2 regions of the Xanthomonas cannabis genome follow, and region 2 is predicted to be linked to the other one. Evidence: predicted binding sites of a transcription regulator. Region 2 holds the regulator's gene; the other holds the start of a gene.

Region 1 (15,822 bases), 1.5 Mb from region 2:
CTGCGCTATACCGACGGCGACTGGATCCACAGCCTGGATGCCACCGCGCTGCGTTCGAGCTCGGAATACACCAACACCAATGACGACGGCAGCACCACGCGCGAGCGCCAGACCACCGCCGAGCGTTACACCGGCAGCGCCGGCAGCGCATTGCAGCTGGGCGAACACCGCCAGCTCACCGCCACCGGCCGCTATGAACACGACGACTTCGCCACCTACGATCGCCTGGCCACCTTCGGTATCGGCTACGGCACACGCCTGATCAACGCCGACCGGTTCTATCTGGACGCGCAGGTGGGCCCGGGTATCCGCCGCGCGCACAACAGCGACGAGGACCGCAACGAGACCGGCCTGATCGGGCGCGGGCTGTTCGACCTGAAGTACACCGTCACCGACAACACCGACCTGATCAACACGCTGCTGGTGGAATCGGGCGAATACAACACGTATGCGCAGAACGACTTCGGCGTGCAGGTGAGCATGAACTCGCATTTCGCGCTGAAGGCGGCCTGGCAGATGCGCCACAACAGCGAGGTCAGCGATGGCGACAAGAAGACCGACACGCTGACCACGGTCAACCTGGTCTATACGTTCAAGTAAACAGCGCCGCATATGTAGGAGCGGACCTGGCCGCGAAGGGCTTTCCCGGTGAAGCCCTCGCGGCCAAGGCCGCTCCTACGAAGAGCGGCGCCCCGCCGGATAGGCCTGCCCGAGGCGGCGGTCGACCGGTCCCACGTTCGAATCCGCAACTGCGCCTGTAGGAGCGGACCTGGCCGCGAGGGCTTTCCCGGTGAAGCCTCTCGCGGCCAAGGCCGCTCCTACGAAGAGCGGCGCCCTGCCGGATAGGCCTGGCCGAGGCGGCGGTCGATCGGTCCCACGTTCGAATCCGCAACTGCGCCCTGTAGGAGCGGACCTGGCCGCGAGGGCTTCCCCGGTGAAGCCTCTCGCGGCCAAGGCCGCTCCTACAAAGAGCGGCGCCCTGCCGGATAGGCCTGGCCGAGGCGGCGGTCGATCGGTCCCACGTTCGAATCCGCAACTGCGCCCTGTAGGAGCGGACCTGGCCGCGAGGGGCTTTCCCGGTGAAGCCTCTCGCGGCCAGGGCCGCTCCTACGAAGAGCGGCGCCCTGCCGGATAGGCCTGGCCGAGGCGGCGGTCGATCGGTCCCACGTTCAAATCCGCAACTGCGCCCTGTAGGAGCGGCCCTGGCCGCGCGGGCTTTACCGGGAAAGCCCTCGCGGCCAGGGCCGCTCCTACGAGGCAGATGTCTGTTCCGGGCCGGGTCAGAGCTCGGCCAGCAGCTGCGCGGCACCCTTGTCGAACAGGCCCTGCGCGACGCGGCGGCCCAGGTCTTCGGTGTCTGCGGCGCTGCCATGGGCCTCGGCGTGGATCAGGCGTCCGTCGCTGGCGCTGCCGACCATGCCCTGCAGGTACAGGCCCTCGCCTTCCCAGCGCGCGAATGCAGCCACCGGGACGTGGCAGCTGCCGTGCAGCGCACGGTTCATTGCGCGCTCGGCTTCCACGCAGACGCGAGTGGCGGGCGCGTCCAGCACCGCCAGCAGACGGTGGACACGTGCATCGTCGCCACGGCACTCCACCGCCACTGCGCCCTGCGCCGGAGCCGGCAACCACTCCGGCGCGTCCAATCGCGCACTGATGCGCGCATCCAGACCCAGCCGCTGCAGGCCGGCACAGGCCAGCACGATGGCGTCGTAGCCGCCGTTATCCAGCTTGGCCAGACGCGTATTGACGTTGCCGCGCAGGTCGATCAGCTCAAGATCCGGGCGCGCGGCGCGCAGCTGCGCCTGACGACGCAGCGACGAGGTGCCCACGCGTGCGCCCAGCGGCAAGGCCTGCAGGCTGGCGTAGAGGTTGGACACCAGCGCATCGGCGGCATCACCGCGGCCCAGGATCGCGGGCAGCACGAACGGCGCGTCCAGCTCCATCGGCACGTCCTTGAGCGAATGCACCGCGCAGTCGGCCTCGCCGCGCAGCATGGCCAGCTCCAGCTCCTTCAGGAACAGGCCCTTGCCGCCGATCGCCGCCAGCGAGCGGTCCAGCACCTCGTCGCCGCGGGTGCTCATCGGCACCAGCACGACCTCCAGGCCGGGATGGTGCTGGCGCAGCGCGGCGGCGACGTGTTCGCTCTGCCATAAGGCGAGCGGGCTCTTGCGGGTGGCGATGCGGAGCGTGGTCATCCGCCCATTATCGCGGAGCCGGCGCGTAACTCATACACACCCCGCAACAGGAAGGCTGAGGCGACGGCAGGGCCGTCAGCGCGCGGCGCCGCAGGCTGGCGCCAGCCTGCGGCACATGGGAGTGATCAGCGCTGTAAGCGGTGCAACCGATGACGCCCGAGACCGCGGAGCAGGTTCCAGCGGTGGCAGCGTCATCTTTCGGCGAAGGACTTGCTCGTCCGGCGTCAGCGGCGCGGCGGAGGCGCACACGCCGTGTCTGGGCATGCGCTCCGCTCCACCCGGCCCACGGCGATTTGCCTGCTCTGGCGCAGTCGTTCGTGCAGGCTGGCTACGCTGCGTCGCGGCACTTCCAGCGGCTGGGCCACGTTGCGCTACACCGCGTGCGCCGGCGATTACTGCTACGGCACAGCTCCACCCGCCATTGCCCGCTGCTCCGTGCCGTGCGCCGCTCCACTCGGCCACGGCGATCCACCTGCTCTAGCGCAGTTGTTCGCGCAGGCTGGCCACGCAACGGCGGCTCACTTCCAGCGGCTGCGGCACGTTGCGCAGCACTGCGTGCACCTGGCCATCGCTGCTGCGGCGCAGTTCCACCAGTTCATCGCGGGCGACCAGGCAGTTGCGATGGATGCGCACCAGACGGTCGGCAAATTCGTCCTCCAGTGACTTGAGCGACTCTTCGATCAGGTCTTCGCCCCGGGTGTGATGGACGATGACGTACTTTTCCTCGGCCTGCAGGTAACGGATATCGCCGATGGGGATCAACCGCAGGCTGCCGCGCAGACGGGCGCACAGATGCGTGCGCAGCGGGGCCTGCGCGACGCTGGGCGCGCGGCCGGCCAGGAAGGTGGCCACCTTTTCCAGCGCAGACGCCAGGCGTTCCGGGCGCACCGGTTTCATCAGGTAATCCAGCGCGGCTGCATCGAATGCCGACAACGCATGCTGGTCGTAGGCGGTGCAGAACACCACCGCCGGGGGCGGCTGGCGTTGCCGCAGCAGGCGGGCGGTTTCCAGCCCGTCCACCCCGGGCATGGCGATATCCAGCAGCACCAGATCCGGGTGCAGGTGTTCGCACTGCTGCAGCACCTGCGCGCCGTTTTCGGCCTCGCCGATCACCTCGACCTGCGGATGCTCGGCCAGCAGCATGCGCAGGCGCTCGCGCGCCAGTGGCTCGTCATCGGCGATCAGCACCCGCACTTGCGTGGCCGTCATGGGCTCCCCCTCGCTGCAGTGACTTTCCCCTCACGGCAGCGGCAATGTGATCTCGCAGGCATAGTAGCCTTCAGTCCAGCTGGCCGCCATCCGTGCCCCGGCCCCGAACTGGAACGCCAGCCGGTGCGAGATGCTGGCCTGGGCGTGCCCGGCACCGGCCAGCAGCGGCAACTGGGTGCCCGGTTGCGGGGCGGGGTTGACGATGCGGATCTGCAGCTGGTTGCCGCGCTGGCGCAACGACAGGTACAGCGTACCGCCCTCGGGCATGCGCGACACGCCATGCAGCACTGCGTTTTCGACCAATGGCTGCAGCACCAGGCGCGGCATCGGCAGTTCCCAGGGCAATGGCTCCTGGCGGTGCCAGCGCACCTGCAGGCGCTCGCCCAGGCGCAGCGATTCGATCGCCAGATAACGTTCGGCCAGTTCGCATTCGGCGCGCAGGGTGGACAGGCCCTCGCCGGCCCCCAGCGCGGCGCGGAACAGGTCCGACAGGTCCAGCACGGCCTGCTCGGCCACCACCGGGTCACGCCGCAGCAGGCTGGCGATGAGATTCATGCTGTTGAACAAAAAATGCGGCCGAATGCGCGCCTGCAGGGCATCGGCCTCGGCGCGCGCGTTGGCCTGCACCTGCGCCTCCCAGCGGTCGCTGACGTAGAAATAGCGCAGCGCCAGCGCGGTGATCAGCACCACCGTGGCGGCACTGCCCAGGGTGAACCGCCAGAAGCCGACCAGGCGGCCAAGCGGGGCCTGGTCCAGCACCGCGTACAGGCCGTGCACGATCCCGGCACCGAGCATCGCCACAACTGCGGCGATCGACAGCGCGGCCAGCCCGCCCAGCCTGGGCGGCAAGCGCGACAGCCAGGGCCGCAACACGCACAGCAGCACGCTGACCGCCAGGGCCAGCCACAGCGCCAGACCACTGGCCGAGACGAAGCGCGACAGGGTGATACCGCGCGCGGCGCCGGCGTCGGGCACCAGGGTCACCACCAGCACCACCAGTTCGGCCAGGCCCAGCATCGCGCCCAGCCGTGGCAGCCGGCACAGGTCCGGCATCCAGGTAATCTGCGGCGCGCCGGTGGCCATGGGCTCAGGCGGCGGTGAAGCGCGCCTGCATCCAGTCGCGCAGGGCCTCGATCTCTTCCAGGCAGACCTGATGCCCCGTCGGATAGGTCTGCCACTCCAGTGCGAAGCCCAGCGTGCGCAGGGCCTGCATGCTGGCCTGGCCGGCCGCGAACGGCACCACCGGGTCGGCCGTGCCATGGGCCATGAACAGCGGTTGGCGTAGGGCCGCCGGCTGCAACTGGCTGGCGGCTGCGGCCGGATCCGGAAGATAGGTGGACAGGGCGATCAGCCCGGCCAGCGGCACGCTGCGCTGCAAGCCAACGGCCAGGGTCACCGCACCGCCTTGCGAAAAGCCGGCCAGCAGGATGCGCTCAGGCGCGATGCCGCGGCTCTGCTCATGGGCTATCAGGGCGTCGACCTGGGCCACCGACTCGGCAATGCCGGCCTTGTCGGCGCGCTGGGCGAAATCCATGCCGACGATGTCGTACCAGCCGCGCATGCGCACGCCGTTGTTGATGGTGATCGGGCGGATCGGCGCATGCGGGAACACGAAGCGCAGCGCCGGCCACTGCGGGCGCACCAGCTCCGGCACCATCGGGGCGAAGTCGCTGCCATCGGCGCCCAGCCCGTGCAGCCACAGCACGCTCCATTGCGGGTTCGGTCCGGTCTCGCGTTCGATCACTTCCAGCATCATCCAGCTCCGCTTGCGGGCTGGGCATTATGCCTTGCGCGCCGGATCGGCCCGATCACGCCAGGGCCGGACCGCCGCAGCGCAGGACCGGACGCGGGCACATGGGTCGGCAGCGATCGGCGCGCGCGCCGGGGCAGGCGCCGGTCAGCTATGGCGGATCACCCTGCGGGCACTCAGATCAGCGAAGGTTCCAGCGCGGCGGCGCGGCGCAGCTCGGACGCACGCACCAGCACCTTGGGCGGGTCGAGTTCTTCGGGGATGCAGAAAATGCCGGCGCGGCGTAGCGCCATGCCGGTGCGACGCAGCGAGGTCAGCGCCACCACCGGAATCGACAACGCCATGCCCACGATCACCGGCGCCATCCAGGCCGCCAGCGACGGCGACACCGTGTAGGCCACCGCGCCCATGAACAGGCCGAACACGGTCAGCCCGCCATAGCTTTGCAGCAAGGCCGGCCACGACAGCTTGCCGTCGTCGCGCACCTGGGCGTCCCAGCCGGAATCCTTGCCGGCCAGCACTTCGAACACGCCGCGCGACTGCAGGTACATCACCACTGGCGCCATCAAGGCAGCCAGCACGGTTTCCAGCAGGATGCTCAGCATGGCGCGGATGGCGCCGCCGCAGGCGCGCAGTTCGCGCGGGTTGAGCAGCAGGGCGATATAGCCCAGCAGCTTGGGCGCCAGCAGCACGAACATGGTGCAGACGAAGATCCAGATCGCATTGCCCTGGCTGCTGCCGTGCCAGTAGCGCGCCGGCGAGAACGGCAGGTTGCCGGCCAGATCGATGCCGCCGCCCGCCAGCGGAATGCCGATGCCGATCAGCATCAGCAGGCCCCACATCGGCGCGGTGAAATAGTGGCCGATGCCGATCAGCATGTGCATGCGGCTGATCCAGTGCAGGCCCTTGGCGCCGACCACCTTGGCATGCTGCAGGTTGCCCTGGCACCAGCGGCGGTCGCGGATCAGCAAATCGGTGAGCGTGGGCGGGCCTTCTTCATAGCTGCCCTGCAGGTACGGCACCATGTGCATGGCCCAGCCGCCACGGCGCATCAGCGCCGCTTCGACAAAGTCGTGGCTGAGCACATGCCCGCCGAACGGCTTGCGCCCGCGCAGCGAGGGCAGGCCAGCATGATCGGCGAAGGCCTGGGTGCGGATGATGGCGTTGTGGCCCCAGTAGTTGCTCTCGGCGCCATGCCACCAGGCCACGCCGAAGGCGATGATCGGCCCGTACACGCGGCCGCCGAACTGCTGCATGCGGGCGAACAGGGTCTGGCCATTGACCACGGCCGGCAGGGTCTGGATCAGGCCCACGTCCGGGTTGTTTTCCATGCCGGCAACCAGCCGCACGATGGTGTCGCCGGTCATCACGCTGTCGGCGTCCAGGATCAGCATCTGCGGGTAGCTGCCACCGAACCGGCGCACCCAGTCGGCCACGTTGCCGGCCTTGCGTGCGGCATTGTCGGCGCGGCGGCGGTAGAAGATGCGGCCGTGCCCGTCGACGCGGTCGCACAGCTCGTTGTAAACCAGTTCTTCGGCACGCCCGATGTTGTCGCGGGTGGTGTCACTGAGCACGAAGAAATCGAAGTGCTCCAGCTGGCCGGTTTCGGCCACCGATTCGTAGATGGCCTGCAGGCCGGCCAACAGGCGGCGCGGGTCTTCGTTATACGTCGGCATCAGCAGCGCGGTGCGCGAGCGCAGCGTGGGCAGCGGTTGTTCGGGGTCGATGCCGAGCTTGCGCCCGGCGCGCGCCACCACGGTGAAGAAACCGGCTACCGCGCTGGCAAACGACATCGCGATCCACGCGAACAGCAGCACGAACAGGCCGAGCAGGCAGCCTTCCAGCACGCTGATGCCGTCAGGCCACAGCACACTGAGCATCACCCACACCGCAATGGCCGTAGTGGCGAAGGTGCCGCCGATCAGATAGAAGCGGCGCACACCGATGCCCACCGGCGAGGTGCGCTGGTGGCGAACCTGCAGGCTGCCTTCGCGCAGGCTTTGCTCGGGCATCGCCAACGGCGCTTCCGGCGGCAGCGTGGGCTGGCCGGCGTCGAGGGCGGAAACGGAAGAGACTGCGGTTGGTGCGGGGGGAAGGGTCACGGTGCCGTCCATCAAGGCTGCCCGTCGCACGCTGGCGACAGTAAGGGCTGATGCGGGAGGTCCATCCCCGCAACGCGTAGCGACGTTGCTAGGTGCGCCGCATGCAGGACGTACCCGGCGGCGTGCGACCAGGTCGCGGTGTTGGCAGCTATGAAACCACTCCGATGCACAAACTCTCCTGGCGGCGACGCAACGTCGCGGCTCATCCTAAAGAATCGACCGTTAAAGGAAACGAAGGCCATTGTGCAGTCTTCGCCCCTCCCGACGAGGACCGCGCGGCAGACTACGACGTGACGACCGAACGCAACCCCAACAGATTGCAGCCTGGCACACGCGCTGTCACGAGCCGCTGGCCGGGCTGTCATACCGCAAGATTGCAAGTGGCGTGCCATTAGGCGCAATCGGTTGCAGCGACGGAGCCCTGGCGTCGAGCCGCTGGATTCGGTCAAGCTAGACGGTAAGGTGTGACTGGTCGGCTGCTTGTTGAAACACTGCGCACCGACTGCAGACACAGCGCACCGACCATCGTGACTGGTCCTTGCCCGCCCCCGTCGCCGGACCCTGTGGCGGCATGGATGCTGCCACGGAGCTACATGGATGTACTTGCAGCGTGTCCTGCGATGGTGGGCGGGCAAGGGCCCTGCAGCAAAGGCGCAGATGGTCCGCTCTGTGCCTGATCTGTCCGGATCGAGCAATCAGGCAGCGACGACTGCATCGTGCGTCTCGCGATCGCTTGGCGATCTTCAAGTCTGTCGAGGGCGCGGTGCCCTCACCGCTCGCGGGACACGCCGTGAATCCGTCCGTGGAGGCTCGGTGGCGGCATCCATGCCGCCACACGGTCCCGCAATCGGTGAGGACACCACGCTAGAAAGTTGGCTGGCGGTTTTGTTGAAAAGCAAAGACACCGCGTCGCACGGTGTGCTGGTTGCTGTTGAAATCTATGCACACCGACCAACTCGACTGGTCCTTGCCCGCCCACCGTCGCGGGACCCTTGGCGGCATGGATGCCGCCACGGAGCTACACGGATGTACTTGCAGCGTGTCCTGCGATGGTGGGCGGGCAAGGGCCCTGCAGCGAAGGCGCAGATCATCAGCTCTGCGCCTGATCTGTCCGGATCGAGCAATCAGATAGCGACGCCTGCATCGCGCGTATCGCGCTCGTTTGGCGATCTTCAAGCTTGGTCGAGGGCGCGGCGCCCTCACCGCTCGCGGGACACGCCGTGAATCCGTCCGTGGAGGCTCGGTGGCGGCATCCATGCCGCCACACGGTCCCGCAATCGGCGAGGACACCACGCCAGACAGTTGGCTGGTGGTTTTATTGCAAGCACAAGGTCACCGCATCGCCAGCCTGATCGTCGCTGGTTCGTATCCATGCGCACCGACCAACTCCACTGGTCCTTGCCCGCCCACCGTCGCAGGACCCTTGGCGGCATGGATGCCGCCAAGGAGCTACATGGATGTACTTGCGGCGTGTCCTGCGATGGTGGGCGGGCAAGGGCCCTGCAGCAAAGGCCCAGATGATCCGCTCTGCGCCTGATCTGTCCGTAGCGAGCAATCAGGTTGAGACAAAGGAATGTGCGTATCGCGAGCGTTTGGCGATCTTCAAGTCTGGTCAAGAGCCCCTGCAGCAAAGGCGCAGATGATCCACTCTGCGCCTGACCTTTCCGTACTAAGCCATCAGATCGAGACGCCTGCACTGTGCGTCTCGCGAACACCTGGCTGTCTTCACGTCTGGTAGCGGGCGGTGCCCTTGCCGCCCGCAAATTGGTGAGCGGCTGCTACTTGCGCGCCGCCTCGCTGGCATCGCGGGTGGCGCGGAACTCCGAATCGCTGCTCCAGTTCGGCCATTGACGCGAATCGGCCAGCTGCTGGCCCAGCGTGTACAGCACGCCCAGATCGCGCGCGGCACCGGCGAAGGTCCAGTCCGGCTTCCACTCGTCGCCCTGCTGGTGATAGCGCTTGGCGGTGTAGTCGTCCGATGCGGCCTTGCCTGCCGCCACGCCGCCTACTTCCCAATCCTGCCCGGCCGCATACGACAGCGCCGGCACGCCGCGCTTGGCAAACGAGAAGTGGTCGGAACGGAAGAAATACCCGGCCTGCGGCTTGGGATCGGGGGTGTAACGCAGCTTGGATTGCGCGGCCACGCGCTTGAGCTGGTCGAGCAGCTCGAGCTTGGCGGTGCCGTAGATGCCGAAATCGCGTGAGGGCACGAACGGGTTCATGCCGTCCATGTTGATCACCGCCACGGTGGTGTCCAGCGGGTACAGCGGCTTGGAGGCGTAGAACTCCGAACCCAGCAACCCCTTTTCTTCGGCAGTGACGGCCAGGAACACGACCGAGCGCTCGGGCTTTGGTCCGGTGGCGAAGCCGCGTGCCAGCTCCAGCAACGCGGCCGTGCCGCTGGCGTTGTCCAAGGCACCGTTGAAGATGGTGTCGCCGCGTGCGTCCGGCTTGCCCACGCCGATGTGGTCCCAGTGCGCGCTGTAGATCAGGGTTTCGTTCGGGCGCTTGCTGCCTTCCAGGCGCGCCACCACATTGTGCGAGGTGATCACGTCGGACTTGACCTGGTAGCTGGCGCTCAGGCGCTGGCCCTTCAGCTCGACCGGCTTGAAATCGCGCGTCTGCGCCTGCTTCTTCAAGGTGTCGAAGTCCAGCCCGGCGTGCTTGAACAGGTCGGCAGCCAGATCGCGCTGGATCCAGCCTTCCAGGGTGGGATGCGCGCTGCGCGGGTTGTCGCGCACCACATCGAACATGGTGTTGGTGTTGGAACTGGCCACCGTGTCCCAGCCATAGGAGGCCGGCGCGGTTTCGTGCACCACCAGCACGCCGAGCGCGCCCTGGCGGGCGCCTTCTTCGTACTTGTAGGTCCAGCGGCCGTAGTAGGTCATGCCGGCGCCATCGAAGGCGCCCTTGCCGGTTTCGAAATCCGGGTCGTTGATCAGCACCACCGCGATCTTGCCCTTCAGGTCCACGCCCTTGAAGTCGTCCCAGTCGCGCTCCGGCGCCTTGACGCCGTAGCCGACGAACACCAGTGGTGCGTTGGCGATGTCGACCTTGGACGAACCATCGAGCGCAGCGCGGATGGCGATCTGCTGGCCCTGGGTCAGGGTCTGCGGTTTGCCGGCATTGGCCAGCGCAATGGTCGGCGCACCGACGATATCGGCGCGCCGCAGCGGCACCGCCTGGGTCCATAGGCGCTTGCCGCCGGTGAGATCGCCGCCGGGCTGCAGGCCCGCGTCGGCAAATTGCTTGCTCAGATAGGCGATGGTCTTGTCTTCGCCGGCCGTGGCCGGGCCGCGGCCTTCATAGGCATCGGAGGCTAACTCCTTGACGTCGCGCGAGATGCGCGCGCCATCGAAGGTCGGCGCCGCCGCCATCAGTGCGGTCGAGACCGCCATTGCCAAGAGTCCTACCGCAACTCGCTTCATTGCATACCCCAGATCATCAGACAGCCCTGGAGTGTAGCCAGCCGCGGGTGCAAGCGGATGCATGCGGGCACTGCACGCTGTCGTGCCGCCGCGTATTGCCGGGGCAGCAGGACTGCCCAACGCGATTCCGCGTGCCACAGGCCCGGGCGGGCGCCGCTAGAACAGATCGACGCTGCCGGTGGGTTGGGTGGCGTGCTGAAGTTGGCCATTGCCCACCAGCTCGGCGTACACGGCCGCGCGGTTGCGGCCATGCTGCTTGGCCCAGTACAGCGCCTTGTCCGCTTCGTCCAGCGACTGGCTGATCAGACGGCCCTGGGTCAATTCCACGATGCCGGTGCTGAGCGTGACCTGGCCGACCTGCGGAAACACATGCTCGGCCACGGCCAGACGAAAGCGCTCGAACAGGCCGACCGCGCATTCGCGGTCCACGCCGCGCAACACGATCACGAACTCCTCGCCGCCAAAGCGGAACAGCAGGTCGTCCTGGCGGAACGTGCGTTGCATCAGCTGCGCGACCAGCAGCAGCACCTCGTCGCCGTACAGATGGCCAAAGGTGTCGTTGACACGCTTGAAGTGATCGATGTCCACGATACCCAGCCACACGCCCTGCTCCGTCGTGGACTGCGCCCCGGAGAACAGGCGCAGGATCACGTCGTCGAAGGTCTTGCGGTTGCGCAGGCCGGTCAGGGCATCGCGCTGTGCATCGTCGAGCAGGCTGCGGTAGTTCTGGAAGAAGCGTGCAAAGCCCTGCAGCATGGCCTGCTCGGCGGCGCCAGGCGGGCGGGCGCCGGCCACCCGCAGGCAGGTGCGGATGCCGCGTGCTTCCATCATCGGGTACACCAGCAGCGCGCGGCCGTCCTGATGCAGCTGCACGGCCTCGCCCGGGCCATGCACATCGGCCAGCTGGGAGCGCATCTGCGCATCCTTCAGCTCGGCCACCGTCAACGACAGGCGGCCGTCGTCGCGCAGCCGGGTTTCGGCCATGGTGCGGCCGTCCGGCGCGATGCGCAGCAACGACAGCTCCTCGGCCGCGCAGACCTCGCGCATGGTGCGCAGCAGGCTCAGGTCCAGCAGATCGGCATCGCGGATGGCGGTCATGTCCACCATCCGCTCCAGCAACGGCGCGTCGCTCATTGCAGCCCCCGCCGATGCGCGGACGCAGGCCGGCCGTGCCGCACGCAGCAGGCCGACCGACAACGGGAATGGCAATGCACAGGCTTCACGACAGCGACCGGCAATCTGGATGCCGGTTCATCGGCGCCCGCCAGGCAAACTTGAGACCGCTCGCCGGCCCTGCTCAGCACCGGGCCAGCCAGCCAGCACGGCACACCAGCCAGCGCATCGCACGGCGCCAAGCGGGGACTCGGCCTGTTGGCTCAGGGCAGTGCGGATTCCAGCGCGTCTTCGCCCAGTGCGTGCCGCTGCATCAGCCGCCGGCTGCCGGCATTCAGGCCTTTCACCTGCACCTCCAGGTCGTGATGGCGCAGCCGCTGCACCACCTTGTCCAGCGCCGCCACCGCCGTGATGTCCCAGAAATGCGCGCGGCCCACATCGATCACCACCGCGCGGCCGGGCACCTCGCGTGCGTCGAAGGCGTCGATGAACACATCGGCGGAAGCGAAGAACACCTGCCCGCGCACGGTGTAGGTGCGCACGCCGTCCGTGCCGTCGCTGTGGGCGATCTGCAGCAGGCCGGCCACCTTGAAGGTGAAGAACACCCCGCTCAGCACCACGCCCACCGCCACCCCGGCGGCCAGGTTGTGGGTGATCAAGGTCACCGCCACCGTGGCCAGCATCACCACGCTGGAGGTGCGCGGATGGGTGATCACGGTGCGCAGCGAGCGCCAGTCGAAGGTCTCCGCCGACACCATCACCATGATCGCCACCAGTGCCACCACCGGCACCTGCGACACCCACGGCTTGAGCAGCACCATCAGGATCAGCAGGAACACGCCGGCAAACAAGGTGGAGAGCCGGCCACGGCCGCCGTACTTCACGTTGCCCACGGTCTGCCCGATCATGCCGCAGCCGGCAATGCCGCCGAACAGGCTGGCCGCGGCGTTGGCGATGCCCAGCCCGGTGCATTCGCGGTTCTTGTTGCTGGGCGTATCGGTGAGTTCATCGACCACGCGCGCGGTCATCAGCGATTCGAGCAGGCCCACCATGGCAATGGCCAAGGCCGGCAGCGCGATGATGCGCAAGGTCTCCAGCGTCATCGGCACCGCCGGCCATTGCAGGAACGGCAGCGCGTTCGGCAACTTGCCCAGGTCGGCCACGGTCTTGAGCGGCAACTGCAGCGCGCTGCCGGCGATGGTGAGCAGCAGGATGCACAGCAGCGGCGAGGGAATCGCCGACAGCCCGGGCACGCGGAGCCGCGGCAGGCCGTAGATGATCGCAAGGCCCATGCCCAGCATCACCCACGTGGTCATGTTGGCGCCGAGCAGATGCGGCAGCTGCGCGGCAAAGATCAGTACCGCCAGCGCGTTGACGAAACCGGTACGCACCGAACTGCTGACAAAGCGCATCAGCACGCCCAGCCGCAGCACGCCGAACAGGACCTGCACCGCGCCGGCCAGCAAGCCGGCGGCCAGCAGATACGGCAGCCCATGCGCGGCCACCAGCGGCGCCGCGACCAGCGCCACCGAGCCGGCAGCAGCAGAAATCATCGCCGGGCGTCCGCCACAGAACGCAATCACGATGCCGATGACGAAGGAGGCGAACAGACCCACCTGCGGATCGACGCCCGCCACGAACGCGAACGCGATCACTTCGGGAATCAGCGCAAAGGTGGCGACCGCACCGGCCATGAGTTCGCGCGCAGGTGAGGCGCGCCATTGCGCCAGTTCGGCACGCAAAAGGGACATCGGGGACACTCCGGGGACAGAAAGGACAGCCTGCGGACAGCACGCAGCGGCAATAGTGTGCGGGAAAGCGACCGCGCCCGCAGCCTGCCTGTGACCCGTGCGCCAATGCGCCTTTCTGTGGCTGCGATCACGCCACGCGACGCTGCCGCAGACCAAGATGCCCCCCTCACCGGGCTCGGGTGTCGAGTCCGGTCATCTAGGAGACCACCATGTCCATCTTCAGGACTGCAAGTACGCTTGCACTCGCCACCGCGCTGGCCCTGGCCGCCGCACCGGCATTCAGCTATTCCATCAGCAACAACAAGATTGTCGACGACAGCGGCAAGGTGGTTCAGCTCAAGGGCGTCAACGTCTTCGGTTTCGAGACCGGCAACCATGTCATGCATGGCCTGTGGGCGCGCAACTGGAAGGACATGATCGTCCAGATGCAGGGCCTGGGCTTCAATGCGGTGCGTCTGCCGTTCTGCCCGGCTACGCTGCGCAGCGGCCAGATGCCCAGCAGCATCGACTACAGCCGCAATGCCGACCTGCAGGGCCTGACCTCGCTGCAGATCCTGGACAAGGTGATCAACGAGTTCAACGCACGCGGCATGTACGTGCTGCTGGACCACCACACCCCCGACTGCGCCGGCATCTCCGAGCTCTGGTACACCGACTCCTACACCGAAGCCCAGTGGCTGGCCGACCTGCGCTTTGTGGCCAACCGCTACAAGAACGTGCCGTACGTGCTCGGCCTGGATCTGAAGAACGAACCCCACGGCGCCGCGACCTGGGGCACCGGCAACGCCGCCACCGACTGGAACAAGGCCGCCGAGCGCGGTTCGGCTGCGGTGCTGGCCGTGGCGCCGAAGTGGATCATCGCGGTGGAAGGCATTACCGATAACCCGGTGTGCTCGACCAACGGCGGCATCTTCTGGGGTGGCAACCTGCAGCCGCTGGCCTGCACCCCGCTGAACATTCCGGCCAACCGCCTGCTGCTGGCGCCGCACGTGTACGGCCCGGACGTGTATGTGCAGTCGTACTTCAACGACAGCAACTTCCCCAACAACATGCCGGCCATCTGGGACCGCCACTTCGGCCAGTTCGCCGGCAAGTACGCGCTGCTGCTGGGCGAGTTCGGCGGCAAGTACGGCGAAGGCGATGCGCGCGACAAGGTGTGGCAGGACGCGCTGGTGAAGTACCTGCGCAGCAAGGGCATCAACGAAGGCTTCTACTGGTCGTGGAACCCCAACAGCGGCGACACCGGCGGCATCCTGCGCGATGACTGGACCACCGTGCGCCAGGACAAGATGACGCTGTTGCGGACGCTGTGGGGAACGGTGAGCACCACCACGCCAACTCCGACGCCGACTCCGACCCCCACGCCTACTCCGACACCGACGCCTACGCCGACACCAAGCGCTGGCTTCAGCACCAAGGTGACCGTGGACAGCCAGTGGAACGGTGGCTACTGCAATCGCGTGCAGGTCACCAACACCGGCACCGCCAGCGGTACCTGGGCGATCTCGCTGCCGGTCACCGGCTCCGTCAATAACGCCTGGAACGTCACCTGGTCGCAGAGTGGCACCACGCTCAAGGCCAGCGGGGTGGATTTCAACCGCACCCTGGCGGCAGGTGCGACGGCAGAATTCGGTTTCTGCGCGGCAGGTTGATCGACACGCGTTGGGCGTGCAGCTCGCGCCCAACGGTGCAGCGCAGACTGCAACAGTCTGCGCTGCGCGCGATGACGACATGCAGCGCATTCGATCGATGCATGTCGTTGTTGCAACCGCGCTGACTACAGCAGATTTCTGTAGAAACAAGGCAGGAGCGCCCTTGGGCGCGATGCAGCGTTGTCGATAACGCCGCATCGCGCCCAAGGGCGCTCCTACATGGCAGTGACGCAGAATACATCCGCACATTCCGCATCGCGCATCACCTATCGAATGTCTCGCCCAAGCAGGCGCTGCCGCAGATAGTGTTCAACACCTGCGTGCATCAGCCGCTATCCATGACATAGCGCTTCGGCGCGTTCTGGATGTCGTTGTCATGCCCGTTGTCTCCCTGTTGCGTCGTCACGTTGCCAATCTCCCGCTCACGCGCAAGTTCGTGCTGTTGTGCACGCTGTTGACGGTGGGCGTGATCCTGCTGGCGATGGCCGCCGCGCGCCTGCAGTACCTGGACCTGATCGAGGCACGCAAGCTCAGCGTCAGGACCGAGGTGGAGATGGGCCTCACCGTGATGCAGCACTACGCCGACAAGGTCAAAGCCGGCGAACTCAGCCTGGACCAGGCC
Region 2 (15,822 bases):
GAGGCCACGCATCGGCTGGATGCCCTGCACCGCGGCATCTGCGGCGACTACCCCATCGATGGCGGCTGGCTGCATGTCACCTGCTCGATCGGCGTGGCCTGGTTCCAGCCCGGCGAAACCCTCGAACAATTGCTGGCCCGCGCCGATGCAGCGCTGTACGCCGCCAAGCGCAGCGGCCGCAATCGCATCGATTACGACCATGGGCCGGTGCGCCCTGTCGCACCGGCCGGTCATCTCGACTGATCCGACCGGTGCAGCGCCGCGGCAGCGCTGCGCAGGGCCGGCGTGTGCGCCGATATCGCGTGTGCACCAGCACGGCCACAAGGGCCAATCCGGCGCAGGGCGCTCTGGTTGCCCAGCAGCGGGATGGACGCTCCGCGCCAGCGCCGCCGCCCCGGCGCCCAGCTTTGCGCTGCAGCCTTGACCGCGATCCAGATCGTGCATTGACGCTGGTCTCGGCCGTTCCACGACAGGACTGCGGCACGGTCCGGCCCGCTGATTCACCGCATCGATCGATTACTTAATGCAATTAAAGTAAGTCGCATGCACAGCCGCTAGTCGATAGATCGTGGCCTGGGATGGGGCCATCAATGGCAAGCGTGAGACGTCCGCGCGATGGCGCGGACCACACGCTTGGATGCGTGGGAGATCGAAACGCCCGTGGGGTTCTTGCACCGCCAATCGAGGTCGTCAGGCCGAGTGCCACCGTTGGCTGCGGTGCTGCTGTTGGCCCTGCTGTCGTTTGCGGAGCTGGCCGGTGCGCAGAGCGCCAGCATTCGGCGTTATGCCCACGATCAGGGCCTGCTCGGCCTGGCCGGCACCTGCCTGTTGCAGACCCGCCATACCCTGCTGTGGGTATGCACCGAGAGCGGCCTGTATCGCTACAACGGCCGCATCTTCCAGCAGGTTCCGCTGGACGGCCTGCGTAACGAACCGATCACCGCCATGAGCGAAGCGCCGGACGGTCGCCTGTGGGTTGCCGGGTTCCAGGCGCTGTTCGTCGGCGACGAACATGGCTTCCGCAAGCTTGCCCGCGACGAGGCCGAGCATCTGCAGGACGGCATGCTGCTGGCCAGCCCGTCGTGGGGCACGGTGATGCTCAACGGCGGCGAACTGGAGGTGCTGCGCCCGCGCAGCAACGGCAAGTGGCATAGCGACTACCTGCTGGACACCGCCACGCGGGTGCGGGTGCCGGAACTGTCCAAGGCGATGAGTCTGTCGGTGGAGGGCGACACCCTGTGGGTGGGGTGTGCGCGCAAGCTGTGCGCCATCGACGCGCAACGCCGGGTGCAGGTCTATGGCCCCGACCAGGGCGTGCCGGAGGATCGCTGGTCCAGCGTGCTGCGCGATCGCGACGGCGGGCTGTGGGCCCGTGGCGCCGGGACCCTGCTCCACCGCGCGCCGGGTGACGACCGCTTCCGAGTGCGCCCGCTGCCGCTGCTGGACGGCAGCACGGTCGGACGACAGGCACCGCTGGTGATGGATCGCGAAGGACGCGTGCTGGTGCGCCGCAACGATGGCCTGGTGCGCTGGGAACACGGCCGCTGGCGGACCTTCGGCGCCGACAACGGGCTGCCACCGGGCAGCAGCGATGCGATCGTGGTCGACCGCGACGGCGACCTCTGGATGACCGTGGACGGCGAAGGCCTGGTGCGTTGGGCCGGCTACGAATGGATCGAGAACTGGGACGCCACCCAGGGCATGCCGCCCGCCCCGACCTGGTCCATTGCACGCGATGCGCAGCACGCCTTGCTGGTGGGCAACGAGCACGGCGTGGGACGGCAGGCGCACCCGGGCGGGCGCTTTGCACCGGCGCTGCCGCAAGCCGGCATCCAGATCGTGGGCATGCAGCGCAGCAGCGACGGCAGCCTGTGGACGCTCAACTCGGCCGGCCACCTGCAGCGCTTCTGGCCCGATGGTCGCAACGCCGAGGTGGCCAAACTCCCGCGCACCGCCAGACGCCTGCTCCTGGATCGGCAGGGCCGGCTATGGATCCTCACCGCCGGCGGACTGTTCGTGATCGAGCGCCCGCTCGAGGGTGGCGCGCTGCAGCCAGTTGCCGGCATGCCCGCCATTGCCTACACCGATATCCAGCAGACCGCCGACGGCACGCTGTGGGTGTCCAGCGCCAATGGGCTGTTCCGGCTGCGCGGCGCGCACTGGGCCAAGGTGCCGGTGAAGGTCAACGGTGGCGATGCCGAGCCGTGGGTAAGCAAGTTCCATATCAGCGACAGCGGCGAAGTGTGGCTGGCGTTCTACCGCCCCGGCGTCTGGCACGGCAGGGTGCTGGCCGACGGCGTGGACCTGCAGGCCATCAGTGACGACGCCCTGCGCGATGTGGGTGTGTACCTGTTGCGCGGCGACAGCGTGGGCCGGATCTGGGTGGGCCATGCGCGTGGCGTGGAGGTCTATGACGGCGAGCGCTGGGCGCATCTGTCGCAATCGCAGGGGCTGATCTGGGACGACGTGTCCGAAGCGGCGTTCGCCGAGGATCCGGATGGTTCGGTGTGGATCGGCACCGCGCGCGGCGTCAGCCACCTGGCCGACCCGGCGCGGCTGTTCGACGATCGCCAGCCCAGCGTGCGGATCGACAGCGTCAGCCGCGGCGGCGTCCCGATCCGCAGCGGGCAGCTGCTGGGCTGGAGCGACAAACCGCTGCATATCGAACTGTCCACGATGGAGGTCTACGACGACCCGAGCCGGCTGACCGTGCGCTATCGCCTGCTCGGCCTGCACGACGAATGGATCCAGAGTGACGACCTGTCGATCGACCAACCGCCGCTGCCGTCCGGGCACTTCCGCCTGCAGGTGCAGGTGCTGGACCGCTATCGGCGCACCGCCTCGCCGGTCGTGGACCTGGCCTTTGCGGTGGCGCCGCTGTGGTGGCGCAGCCCGCCTGCGATTGCCTTGTACCTGCTGATCGGCAGCGGCCTGCTGATCGGGCTGTGGAGCTGGCGCCACCGTCATCTGATGGCGCGCGAGCGCATGCTGGCCGAGCTGGTGGCCGAGCGCACCTATCAGCTCGAACGCGAGAAGCACGAGCTGGAAAGCGCACGCGCCGCGCTGGCGCTGAAGGCCAGCCACGACGCGCTCACCGGCCTGCTCAACCGCTCCGGCATTCTCGAGGCCATGGGCGAGGAACTGCAGGCCTGCGCGCATGCAGAACACCCGTTGGCGGTGGTGTTGATCGACCTGGACCACTTCAAGCAGGTCAACGACGAACACGGCCACCTGGTCGGCGATGCGGTGCTGGCCAAGGTGGGCGCGCGGCTTACCGCCTGCCTGCGCGATTCGGACAAGGTGGGCCGGTACGGCGGCGAAGAACTGCTGTTGCTGCTGCCCGGCATGACCCGTCAGGGCCAGCATCGGCTGCGCGCCATCCACGAGGCGATCAGCCTGTCGCCCTACGAGGTGGGCGCTGCGCGCGCGCTGCAGGTGACCTGCTCGATCGGCGTGGCGTGGTACCGCGTCGGCGACACCGCCGCCACCCTGCTGGCGCGTGCGGACGAGGCCTTGTATCGGGCCAAGCGCCACGGCCGCAACCGTATCGAGCCGGAAGAGCCCGAGATTTCGGTGGCCTGAGCGCGCGCCCCCATGCACCGGGGACCCAGGCTCTCCGTGGGGCGCGTCGGTGCGTTGCGCGCGCCCGTGCTCGGCCGCTGGGCGAGCTGGCGGCAAAGCGGCAAAGCGGGTGAACGGGGGAACGGGGGAACGGGGGAACGGGGGAACGGGTGAACGGTCCAGGACGATCACGGTCCAGGACGATCGCCGCCTGCAGGCTTGGCACGCTGTGTCGCTGCCGGCGTCCGGGGCTGGCGGTCGCGGTTCTGGAATGCCGCTTGCATCGGAGGGCGTAATCCCCCACCGGCATCCCCATGTCCGAGTCCGAAGACGGCGGCGAGCGTACAGAGCTTCCCACCGAAAAACGCCTGCGCGAGGCCCGCGAACAGGGCAACTTCCCGCAATCGCGCGAGCTGTCCACCGCCGCGGTGTTTGGCGCCGGCGTGTTCGGGTTGATGGCACTGGCCGGCGGCATTGGCGATGGCGCGGCGGTCTGGATGAAGACCGCACTCAGCCCCGACCCCAGGATGCGCGAAAACCCGATGGCCCTGTTCGGCCATTTCGGCGACCTGCTGCTGCAGTTGCTGTGGGTGATGCTGCCGCTGATCGGCGTGTGCCTGCTGGCCGGGCTGGCCGGGCCGCTGATGATGAGCGGCCTGCATTTTTCCAGCAAGGCGATCATGCCCGACCTCACCAAGCTCAACCCGATGAACGGGATCAAGCGCATGTGGGGCAGCAACAGCCTGGCCGAGCTGGTCAAGTCGGTGCTGCGCCTGCTGTTCGTCGGCCTGGCCGCCTGGCTGTGCATCTCCAAGAGCCTGCCCGGCCTGCGTGCGCTGGTGAACCAGCCGCTGGAACAGGCGGTGGGCAACGGCCTGGACTTCACCAAGAGCCTGCTGTTCTACACCGCAGGCGCCTTGGTGCTGCTGGCGGCCATCGACGCGCCGTACCAGAAGTGGAACTGGCTGCGGAAGCTGAAGATGACCCGCGAAGAGATCAAGCGCGAGATGAAGGAAAGCGAGGGCAGCCCGGAGGTCAAGGGCCGCATCCGCCAGATGCAGATGCAGATGTCGCAGCGCCAGATGATGGAAGCAGTGCCCAAGGCCGACGTGGTGCTGATGAATCCGACCCACTACGCGGTGGCGCTCAAGTACGAGGGCGGCAAGATGCGCGCGCCGATCGTGGTGGCCAAGGGCGTGGACGAAATGGCCTTCCGCATCCGCGAAGCCTGCGAACAGCACCGGGTGGCGATCGTCACCGCCCCGCCTTTGGCACGCGCCTTGTATAGGGAAGCCCAAATCGGCAAGGAAATTCCCGTGAGACTCTATTCGGTCGTGGCCCAGGCCCTGTCCTACGTCTACCAGTTGCGCGGGTGGAATGGCGGCCCGATGCCGGAACTGCCCTCGCTCGAAGTGGATGAGTTCGGCAAGGGGGCCAGCGCATGAGCGCCCAACCCGCCCCGATGAACGCCCGCCGCGTCATGGAGTTGCTGCGTAACGGCCTGGGTGCCCCGCTGGCCCTGATGGCCATGCTGGCCATGCTGATGGTGCCGCTGGCCGCGCCGGTGCTGGACGCGCTGTTCACCTTCAACATCGCCATCTCCCTGATGGTGCTGCTGGCGGTGGTGTACGTGCAGCGCCCGCTGGAATTCACCATTTTCCCCATCGTGCTGTTGATGACCACGATGCTGCGGCTGGCGCTGAACGTGGCCTCCAGCCGCGTGATCCTGATCAACGGCCAGGACGGCCACGCCGCCGCCGGCAAGGTGATCGAGGCGTTCGGCCAGTTCGTGATCGGCGGCAACTACGCCGTGGGTATCGTGGTGTTCGCGATCCTGACCATCATCAACTTCGTGGTCATCACCAAGGGTGCCGGGCGCGTGTCGGAAGTGACCGCGCGCTTCATCCTGGACGCCATGCCCGGCAAGCAGATGGCCATCGACGCCGACCTCAACGCCGGTTTGCTGACGCGTGAGGAAGCCAAGGCCCGCCGCGAGGAAGTGCGCGAGGAAGCCGACTTCTACGGCGCGATGGACGGTGCCAACAAGTTCATCCGCGGCGACGCCATCGCCGCCATCCTGATCCTGTTCATCAACCTCATCGGCGGCATGGCCGTCGGCATGTTCCAGCACGGCATGAGCTTCGTGGATGCCGCGTCCACCTACACCCTGCTGTCGATCGGCGACGGATTGGTGGCGCAGCTGCCGGCCTTGCTGGTGTCGTCCTCGGTGGCCTTGCTGGTGACCCGCGCCTCGCGGGCGCAGGACATGCGCGGGGCAATGATTAGCCAGGTGTTCGGCCAGCATCGCGCACTGGCGGTGGCCGCGGCCATCCTGGGCCTGGTCGGCCTGGTGCCGGGCATGCCGAACGTCGCGTTTTTGACGCTGGGCCTGATCCTGGGCGTGATCGCCTGGAAAATGTACAAGCGCAGCCTGGTGGCGCCGGCGGCAGGGGATGCGGCCGCCGACCCGCAGGCGGCTGCGGCGGCCACTGCCGCCCAGGCCAGCGCGGAACTGAGCTGGGACGAACTGCGCCCGATCGACCCGCTGGGGCTGGAAGTGGGCTACCGGCTGATCCCGCTGGTGGACAAGCACCAGGGCGGCGAATTGATGGCGCGCATCAAGGGCGTGCGCCGCAAGCTCACCCAGGACATCGGTTTCCTGGTGCCGCCGGTGCATATCCGCGACAACCTGGAGTTGTCGGCCAATGCGTATCGGCTGCTGGTGCACGGCGTGCCGGTGGCCACCGCCGAAATCTACCCCGACCGCGAGCTGGCGCTGGACCCGGGCGGTGCGCTCGGCCAGCTCGACGGCATTCCCGGCAAGGACCCGGCGTTCGGCCTGGACGCCACCTGGATCCAGCCGCATCAGCGCGCCTATGCCGAATCGATGGGCTACACCGTGGTCGACCCGGCCACCGTGGTGGCCACCCATCTGTCGCACCTGATCCGCGAACACGCCCCGGAACTGCTCGGCCACGAAGAAGTGCAGCAGTTGCTGGCAACCCTGGCCAAGACCGCGCCCAAGATGGTCGAGGACCTCACCCCCAAGGCGCTGCCGCTGTCGGTGGTGGTGCGCGTGCTGCAGAACCTGCTGATCGAGCGCATCCCGGTACGCCAGCTGCGCAAGATCGTCGAAGCGCTGGTCGAGCACGCCCCGCACAGCCAGGACCCGGCCACCCTCACCGCAGCGGTACGCACCTCGCTGGGCCGCTTCATCGTGCAGGAGATCGCCGGCATGTCCGCCGAACTGCCGGTGTTCACCCTGGCCCCGCAGCTGGAGCGCGTGCTGCAGGAATCCACCCACGGCAACGGCGTGGCACTGGAACCCGGCCTGGCCGAGCGCCTGCACCAGAGCCTGGCCGATTGCGTGGGCAAGCAGGAAGCCCGCAACGAACCGGCGGTGGTGCTGGTCCCCGGCCAGGTACGCGCGGCGCTGGCCCGCCTGGTCCGCCACAGCGTGCCCAGCCTGTCGGTGCTGGCCTACAGCGAAGTGCCGGAAGACAAGCGCCTGAAGCTGGTCGGCACCATCAGCTAAAGACCAACGGCCCTCATCCGGCGCTGCGCGCCACCTTCTCCCGCCCGCGGGAGAAGGCAACGGGTTGCCAGCGCTGCAGCGGCGTTCCACCAACGCCTCCTTCCCCTGCCTGCAAACGCCTCCCTTCCCCGCCTGTAAATGCCTCCCTTCCCCCGCCTGCGGGGGAAGGTGCCCGAAGGGCGGATGGGGGCAGCAGTCTGGCGATATTCCCGCAGGTAGGACTCGCACGGCACCAACCGCCCCTCATCCGGCGCTGCGCGCCACCTTCTCCCGCCCGCGGGAGAAGGCAACGGGTTGCCAGCGCTGCAGCGGCGCTCCACCAACGCCTGCTTCCCCTGCCTGCAAACGCCTCCCTTCCCCCGCCTGCGGGGGAAGGTGCCCGAAGGGCGGATGGGGGCAGCAGAGGCAGCCGCCGCACGCGCAACCCTCCTGATCGAGCGCCAGAAATCCAGCACTGCGGTTTTGGCACACCACATGCATTAGCTCTGGCGAGACCGCAGACAGCTCCACCGCTGCGGGGCGGATGGCAGGACTTGGAACACAAACGGGACATGCAACTCATGACGCTGGCAACACACCCACATTCATCGCGCACCCGTCCGGCGTCCGGCGGGTCCCGTTCCTGGAGGCACGTGGCATGAAGATCAAACGCTTTGTTGCCCCGGACATGCGCACCGCATTCCGCATGGTGCGTGACGAGCACGGCCCGGATGCGGTGATCCTGTCCAACCGCCGCACCGCCGAAGGCATCGAAATCGTCGCGGCCAGCAATTACGACGAAGAACTGGTGCAGCGCGCCCTTGAAACCGCCCGCGCCGAGACCCCGGCCAGCGCCGCGCCCGCCCAGCAGGCGCCCGTGCAGCAGGCTCCGGTGCAGCAGGCCCCGGCCCAGCCGGCGGCCCGCCCCGCCGCGCCGGTGCATGCTCCGCTGAAGCCAGCCGCCGAGGCCGGCATGAGCCACCGCCAGCGCGTTGCCAGCGCCGCTGAAGAGATGATCGCCGCCATGGCCCTGCGCCAGCCGGTCAGCGTGCCGCGTCAGGCCCCGGTGGCCGCCCCGATCCGCAGCGCCGCGCCGATGCCGGCCGTGCAGGAGCTGGCTGCCCCGGTGGCGCAGCGTCAGGACCATGCGCTGTCGGCGGTGCCGGAACAGCTGTTCGCCGACTTCCTGACCACCGCCCCGGTCCAGCGCCCGGCGCTGCAGACCGCTCCGAGCCCGGCTCCGGCTCCGATCGCTGCCGCCGCCCCGGCCTACGCCGCACATGGCCAGGACGACGACGCCTTCGCCGATGAGGCCGACTTCGATCTGGACGACGCCCTGCCGCAGATCCTGCCGCCGGCTGCGCTGCCGCCGATCGTCGTTGCCCCCGCCGCGCTGGCCGCGGTGCCGGTGGCTGCGGCGCCGGTCGCGCAGAACGATGAAGAACTCAAGCAGCTGCGCGGCGAACTGGCGCTGATGCGGCAGATGATCGAGCGCGAAATGAACCGCCTCACCGACGAGCGCCTGCGCGGCTCCCCGGTGCGTGCGCAGGCCCTGGAGCTGATGGACGACTACGGCTTCGACGCCGGTCTGACCCGCGACATCGCCATGCAGATCCCGGCCGATACCGAATTGCACCGTGGCCGCGGGCTGATGCTGGGCCTGTTGTCCAAGCGCCTGCCGGTGGCCCCGGTCGACCCGCTGGAACGTGGCGGCGTGATCGCCCTGGTCGGCCCGACCGGCGCCGGCAAGACCACCACCATCGCCAAGCTGGCGCAGCGCTTCGCCGCCCAGCACGCCCCGCGCGACGTGGCCCTGGTCACCACCGACACCTTGCGCGTCGGTGGCCGCGAACAGCTGCACAGCTACGGCCGTCAGCTCGGCATCGCCGTGCACGAGGCCGATAGCGCCGAAAGCCTGCTGGAACTGCTGGAGCGTCTGCGCGACTACAAGCTGGTGCTGATCGACACCGCTGGCATGGGCCAGCGCGACCGTGCCCTGGCCGCCCAGCTGAACTGGCTGCGCGCCGCCCAGCAGGTCACCTCGCTGCTGGTGCTGCCCGCCAACTCCCATTTCGCCGACCTCGACGAGGTCGTGCGCCGCTTCGCCCACGCCAAGCCCCAAGGCGTGGTGCTGACCAAACTCGACGAGACCGGCCGCTTCGGCAGCGCCTTGTCGGTGGTGGTCGACCACCAAATGCCCATCACCTGGGTGACTGACGGACAGCGGGTCCCCGACGACCTGCACCGCGCCAATGCCGCCAGTCTCGTTCTTCGTCTTGAAGATTTGCGGCGCGCTGCCGATAAGCCCTGTACTCCGGAGCACAACCATGCAGTCGCGTGAATACGCCAAGCTGACCAACGCCTTCCCCCTGTCGGCGACCCGTCCCGAGCCTTTGGGCCCGGTGCGCACCATTGCCGTGACCGGTGGCAAGGGTGGCGTGGGTAAAACCAACATCTCCGCCAACCTGGCCGTGGCGCTTGCCGACATGGGCAAGCGCACCCTGCTGCTCGACGCCGACCTTGGCCTGGCCAACCTGGATGTGGTCTTGGGACTCTCGCCCAAGTACACCCTGGCCGACCTGATCGCCGGCCGTTGCACGCTCGATGAAGTGATCATCGAAGGCCCCGGCGGCGTGCTGGTGGTGCCGGCCGCGTCCGGTCGCCGCCACATGGCCGAACTGGCCCCGGCCCAGCACATCGGCCTGGTCAACGTGTTCTCCGAACTGGAACGCGACCTGGACGTGATGGTCATCGATACCGCCGCCGGCATCACCGACAGCGTGCTGACCTTCTGCCAGGCCGCCCAGGACACCGTGGTGGTGGTCTGCGACGAGCCGGCCTCGATCACCGACGCCTACGCGCTGATCAAGGTGCTCTCGCGCGAACGCGGCGTGGACCGCCTGCAGATCATCGCCAACATGGTGCGCGACCCCAATGAAGGCCGCCTGCTGTACGACAAGCTCTCCCGGGTCTGCGAAAAGTTCCTTGGCGACGTCTCGCTGAACTATCTCGGCCACGTGCCGCAGGACGACTGGCTGCGCCTGTCGGTGCAGCGTCAGCAACCCGTCATCAAGGCCTACCCGTCCAGTCCGTCGGCGCAGGCGATTGCCGAAATCGCACGCCGTACCTCGCGCTGGCAGGCACCCACCGTGCCGCGCGGCAACGTCGAGTTCTTTGTCGAACGCATCATCCAACGGGGAGTGGCCGCATGAGCACCGCTACCGCCACCACGGCCAGCGCGCAGTACCGCGCCGTGCAGCGCAACAACGCCAACGACGTGGTGACCCAGCACGCCGACCTGGTCCGCCGCATTGCCCACCATCTGGCCGCGCGCCTGCCGGCCAGCGTGGAAGTGGACGACCTGATCCAGGCCGGCATGATCGGCCTGATCGAAGCCTCGCGCAGCTACGACTCCGACCAGGGTGCCTCGTTCGAAACCTATGCCTCGATCCGCATCCGCGGCTCGATGATCGACGAGATCCGCCGGGGCGACTGGGTGCCGCGTTCGGTGCACCGCCGCGCCCGTGACGCCGCTGCTGCCGTGCGCAAGATCGAGCAGAACACCGGCCGCGCCGCCGCCGCCACCGAAGTGGCCGCCGCCATGGAAATGCCGCTGCCCGACTACCTGCGCCTGATGGAAGACGCCGCACGTGGCCAGGTGCTGAGCCTGGAATCGCGCATCGAAGATCACGGCGAGCTGGACACCACCGCCAAGGGTGGCCCCAATCCGCAGCAGATGATGGAGCGTGGCGAATTCGGCCGCGAGCTGGGCAAGGCCATCGGCCAGTTGCCCGAGCGCGAGCAGCTGGTGCTGTCGCTGTACTACGAACAGGAATTGAACCTGAAGGAAATCGGCGCCGTGCTGGGCGTCAGCGAATCGCGCGTGTGCCAGATCCATGGCCAGGCGGTGGTGCGTTTGCGTGGCCGCCTCAAGGTCTTCGAACTGGCCGATGCCGGCGTCGAAGTCGACGACTGAATTTTTCGCGTAATTTTTCGTGTTAGGAGCTTGATGTGAACAAGAACATGCGGATCCTGATCGTGGACGACTTCTCGACGATGCGACGCATCGTCAAGAATCTGTTGGCGGATCTCGGCTTCACCAATACCGCAGAGGCCGAAGACGGCAACAGCGCGCTGGCCGCGTTGCGCGCGGGCCCGTTCGACTTCGTGGTGACGGACTGGAACATGCCCGGCATGACCGGCATCGACCTGCTGCGCAACATCCGCGCCGACGCCAAGCTCAAGCACCTGCCGGTGATGATGGTGACCGCCGAAGCCAAGCGCGAGCAGATCATCGAAGCGGCCCAGTGCGGCGTCAACGGCTACATCATCAAGCCGTTTACCGCGCAGACGCTGGAAGAAAAGCTGGGCAAGGTGTTCGAACGTCTGGCGGCGACCGCCTGATGAACGCCACCGTGGAAACCGATGCCGAACGTGCCGCGTTGATCGAGCGCCTGCAAGGCGCACTCGATGCACTGGAAAGCGGTGACCAGGTCGCCTGGCGGCGCGAGGTCGACCACCTCGCCGCCCTGCGCACGCGCCCGATGATGCAGAGCCTGAGCCGGCTTGCCCGCGAACTTGGCCAGGCGCTGGGCGAGCTGCCCACCGTGCCCGAAGAAGCCGGTGAGCTGGACGATGCCTGCTCGCGCCTGGATCACGTGGTGGAGATGACCGAAAAGGCCAGCCACCGCACGCTGGACCTGGTCGAGGAATGCCGCGTGCTGGCCAACCAGCTGCGCGATGGCGGCCTCAATCAGGACCAGGGCGCGCTGATGGACAAGATGCGCCACAACCTCACCGAGCTGTCGCTGGCGCAAAGCTATCAGGACCTCAGCGGCCAGATCATCCGCCGCGTGGCCGGCATCGTGCGCCGCGTGCACGAGGGCTTCGGTGCGCTCGGCCTGCCGCCGAAGAATCCCGAGCCGAAGAAAGACGACGGCGGTCTTGCCGGTCCTGCGATCAAGGGCCTGGACCGTCACGCCGTGTCGCAGGACGACGCCGACGATTTGCTGTCCGGATTGGGGTTGTAACCATGAGTGCCGTTCCAGACGATATTGCTGCCGATTTCATCGTCGAGGCCCAGGAAATCCTGGATCGCCTCGGCGAACAGCTGGTGTCGCTGGAACAGGCGCCAGACGAGGCCGACCAGCTCAATGCGGTGTTCCGCGGCTTCCACACGCTCAAGGGCGGCGCCGGCTTCCTGGCGATCAAGCCCATGGTGGAGCTCTGCCACGCCGCTGAAGAAACCCTCGGCATGGCGCGCTCGGGCCAGGCCGTGCTGCAGGCGCATCACTTCGACGCCGCGCAGCAATCGCTGGACTATCTGCAGGCCATGCTGGATGCGATGGGCTCTGGCGAAACCGTACCGCATGCACCGGCCACGCTGATCGCGCAGTTCGATGCCAAGAGCGGCCCGCCGGCGGTCAAGGCCGCGCCCAAGGCAGCCACTGCCAAACCGGCGACTGCCGCACATGCCGACGATGCGCATGCGCCCGCTCCCAAGGCGGCCGGCAAAGGCGCGGCCAAGGGTGGCGCGGAAGCCGAGCAGACCGTGCGCGTGGACACCAAGCGCCTGGATGCCATCGTCAATCTGATCGGCGAGCTGGTGCTCTCGCGCAACCGTCTGAAGACCTTGCGCACCCGCCTGCGCGACGAAGAACTCGACCGTGCCGTCAGCACGCTCGACATCGCCACCGCGCGCCTGCAGACCGCGGTGATGCGTACCCGCATGCAGCCGGTGAGCAAGGTGTTTTCGCGTTTCCCCAAGGTGGCCCGCGACGTCGCGCGCACCCTGTCCAAGGAAGTGGAACTGGAACTAATCGGCGCCGAAACCGAGCTCGATCGTAATCTTGTCGAAGCCCTGGCCGATCCCCTGGTGCACCTGGTGCGCAACGCCATCGACCACGGCATCGAATCGCCTGCCCTGCGCGAAGCCACCGGCAAGCCGCGCAGCGGCCATGTGCGCCTGTCGGCGCAGCAGGAAGGCGACTACGTCAGCATCGAAATCCAGGACGACGGTGCCGGCATCGACCCGGAGCGGCTGCGCGAGATCGCGCGCGGCAAGGGCCTGATCGACGCCGAGGCCGCGGCCCGCCTGAGCACCGACGAGTGCCTGCATCTGATCTTCATGCCGGGCTTTTCGACCAAGGCCGAGGTGACCGACATCTCCGGCCGCGGCGTGGGCATGGACGTGGTGCAATCGCGTATCCGCGAACTCAGCGGGCAGATCCAGATCCAGTCCGAACTGGGCCGCGGCAGCCGCTTCATGATCCGCGTGCCACTGACGCTGGCCATCTTGCCGACCCTGCTGGTGCAGGCCGGCGAAGCCGTCTATGCCTTGCCGCTGGCCCGCGTGGTGGAAGTGCTGCACGCCCCACAGACCTCGCTGGGCTGGTTCGACGGCCGCGCCGTGCTGGACCGCCGCTCGCACACCTTGCCGCTGATCGACCTGCGCCGCTGGCTGGGCGTGCCGGCCGAACAACCGCCGCTATTGACGGTGGTGCTGCTGCAGGCCGGCGAAACCCGCTTCGGCCTGGTGGTGGACCAGGTCCGCGGCCGCGAGGAAGTGGTGATCAAGCCCCTGCCCCGTGCCCTGCGCGGCCTGCCCGGCTACGCCGGCGCCACCCTGATCGGCGACGGCCGCATGGCGCTGATCCTGGATGTGGATGGGCTGCGTTCCAGCGATCATTGAGGTTGGGGATTCGGGATTCGGGATTCGGGATTCGGGAATCGGGAATCGGGAATCGGGAATCGTCAAGACGATCCTGGTTTGCCTGATCTAACGACAACGGCCGCGTACTGCGGTCGTTGTCGTTTCACTACCAGCATCGCTGTTGATCTATGTCGCTACGCGCGCAGGCATGGGCGCGATGGTCTGGCGACGGTCAGGCTGCCGTGGAAGTGAACCTGGAACTGATATTTCTGGGCTACCTCCCCACCGCGCTTTCGTTGGGCACTAAGTTGCCGTACTGTAAAGGGCAGGCGAAGGCAGCCACGTGGAGCGTATTGCCACGGCCGACCTGAGCTAGGAACGGATACCGTGCTTACTCTGGAGAGCCTAGGGCCTTATGCCAATCCCACACTTCGGACTCAATGGCGTTCTTCCGCCCTATGTTGGTGCGAACGGCCCAGGCGGGCAGCCAGAAGACATGTCGCCTTACGCGGTGTCTGCGCTCGAGGTAGTGACTACCCTAGGTCATACTGAGCGACGAAGAGAAATACTGCGTGGCTGGCTTGATCACAGAGCCGCGCTCAGAGCGCTGGGGTTCGATCAGGGTTTTCAATGGTTGGATGGAAGCTTTCTAGAGCAAAAAGAGCCCAATGATCTGGATCTTCTAAGCTTCTTGTTCCGGCCGCAGACGGCTCTGACTGCCAAAGAACTGGCGCGGCTAATGTACGCAAACAGGGGGGTTTTCGAGCGTAGACTCGTGAAGACTACTTACAAACTCGATGCCTTCTTTACGGATATGAATGCGAGTCCGATTGGACTGGTGAATTTCACCCGGTATTACCTTGGACTGTTCTCTCATAGGCGTGGTGATGACATATGGAAGGGCATGCTTCAAGTAGGACTAGCTGATATTGCTGACGACAATGCGGCGCAAGCAGTCCTTGGGCCGGCGCCATTGGTATCGAGCCAAGGGGTAAGCCCGTGAGCAGCCTCAAGAAGTTAGAGAGGGATTTTACGCAAGCCGACATTGCAGCTGTTACCTCGCTGCTTGATCAGCTGACTGACGAAGACGTGATGGCTAAGTTTAGCCTTGAGGCTCGCCTGGGCGAGCTGCAAGCTTCCCTCGCGAGGATGGAAGAGGCGCCCGATATTGAGGGCGCTTCAGCGGCGCTGTTCTTTGGCGGTCGCCCAGTTATAGGTACCCGCGGGATAGAGACAGAGTTCGGTGGATCTGCCGTAGCTAAATTTCAAGACATCATTGCTAAGGTGATGGCACATGAGGCTGGAAGGCTCGGCCAGCGTGGAGTGGTGCCAAATAAGGGCGCATCGTCGCTGCACATTACAAATGTGGTCCGAGGCTCATTTGGCTTCCTGCTGGAGGAGATCCAAGACCAAGCAGAGATGCTTGATGCCCCTTTAAAGCAGGCGGTCGAAGAGACTTCGAGGATGCTTAGTGCCTTTGGCGAACCCGATGAAGAAGAGTATAGGACCGCAGTAGAGGACATTGATCAGCGAGTCCTGAGCACAGCCAGGGAGTTTTTCGACTTGATGAAAAGTAATGGCGCTACGCTCAGGGTCGTTGCTGGTGACAGAGATAATTCTTTTGGCCCGGAGGCTGTCTCCCGCGCGGCGGAGCGTGCTCAGTCCACCTCAGTAGAGGAGCGCGATGAGTTCATTCATGGGCAACTGTCGGGCACCTTGCCGGACGCTCATCAGTTCGAGTTTCGCCGGCAAACTGACGGTGTAGCAATTCGCGGTAAGATCGTAAGGTCCTATACGACTGAAGAGCTGCTGCGATTCAATCGCGAGTGTGTGAACCAAGATGCGGTCGCGAAGGTGAGAGTTAACAGGGTGAGACGGAATGGGGAAGTGGTACGCGAGAAGTACATGCTATTGGAGCTAGAAATGCAGTGATGTGGAGCAGTCGGATCCCTGCGTTTCGCCCTCGGCGCAGTGGTTTTATTTGACGATTCCTTTCGTAGCGCTCCCTCCCGATTGCTGAGGCTACCCGGTTCTGAGGTATCCCCACATTTCTTCCTACGAGATCAAGCACTTGGCGCATCAGTATGTTGAAGAA

What was found. Region 2 encodes FliA, which starts transcription of late flagellar genes. Its sites were predicted from a motif close to TAAAGTTTNNCNNNCNNNGGCCGATAA; they were not measured.
Region 1: RZV17_RS03215 (GGDEF domain-containing protein) is a predicted target of FliA. The motif match lies at 11,936-11,962, and genes of this name have one in related genera.

The regions. Positions count from the first base shown of each region.
Region 1 is NZ_CP136580.1:761,281-777,102, reverse strand. Features, by position in the region: gene RZV17_RS03250 (YdiY family protein) at 1-600, shown strand, start outside; gene hemC (hydroxymethylbilane synthase) at 1,281-2,195, opposite strand; gene RZV17_RS03240 (LytTR family DNA-binding domain-containing protein) at 2,673-3,404, opposite strand; gene RZV17_RS03235 (sensor histidine kinase) at 3,435-4,487, opposite strand; gene RZV17_RS03230 (alpha/beta hydrolase) at 4,492-5,160, opposite strand; gene mdoH (glucans biosynthesis glucosyltransferase MdoH) at 5,331-7,268, opposite strand; gene RZV17_RS03220 (M28 family metallopeptidase) at 9,035-10,684, opposite strand; gene RZV17_RS03215 (GGDEF domain-containing protein) at 10,841-11,818, opposite strand; gene RZV17_RS03210 (SulP family inorganic anion transporter) at 12,061-13,548, opposite strand; gene RZV17_RS03205 (cellulase family glycosylhydrolase) at 13,758-15,200, shown strand; gene RZV17_RS03200 (methyl-accepting chemotaxis protein) at 15,595-15,822, shown strand, end outside.
Region 2 is NZ_CP136580.1:2,279,528-2,295,349, reverse strand. Features, by position in the region: gene RZV17_RS09760 (diguanylate cyclase) at 1-243, shown strand, start outside; gene RZV17_RS09755 (diguanylate cyclase) at 661-3,582, shown strand; gene flhB (flagellar biosynthesis protein FlhB) at 3,876-5,006, shown strand; gene flhA (flagellar biosynthesis protein FlhA) at 5,024-7,096, shown strand; gene flhF (flagellar biosynthesis protein FlhF) at 7,734-9,416, shown strand; gene RZV17_RS09735 (MinD/ParA family protein) at 9,403-10,287, shown strand; gene RZV17_RS09730 (RNA polymerase sigma factor FliA) at 10,284-11,051, shown strand; gene cheY (chemotaxis response regulator CheY) at 11,087-11,479, shown strand; gene RZV17_RS09720 (protein phosphatase CheZ) at 11,479-12,105, shown strand; gene RZV17_RS09715 (chemotaxis protein CheA) at 12,108-13,766, shown strand; gene RZV17_RS09710 (hypothetical protein) at 14,503-14,730, shown strand; gene RZV17_RS09705 (hypothetical protein) at 14,727-15,659, shown strand.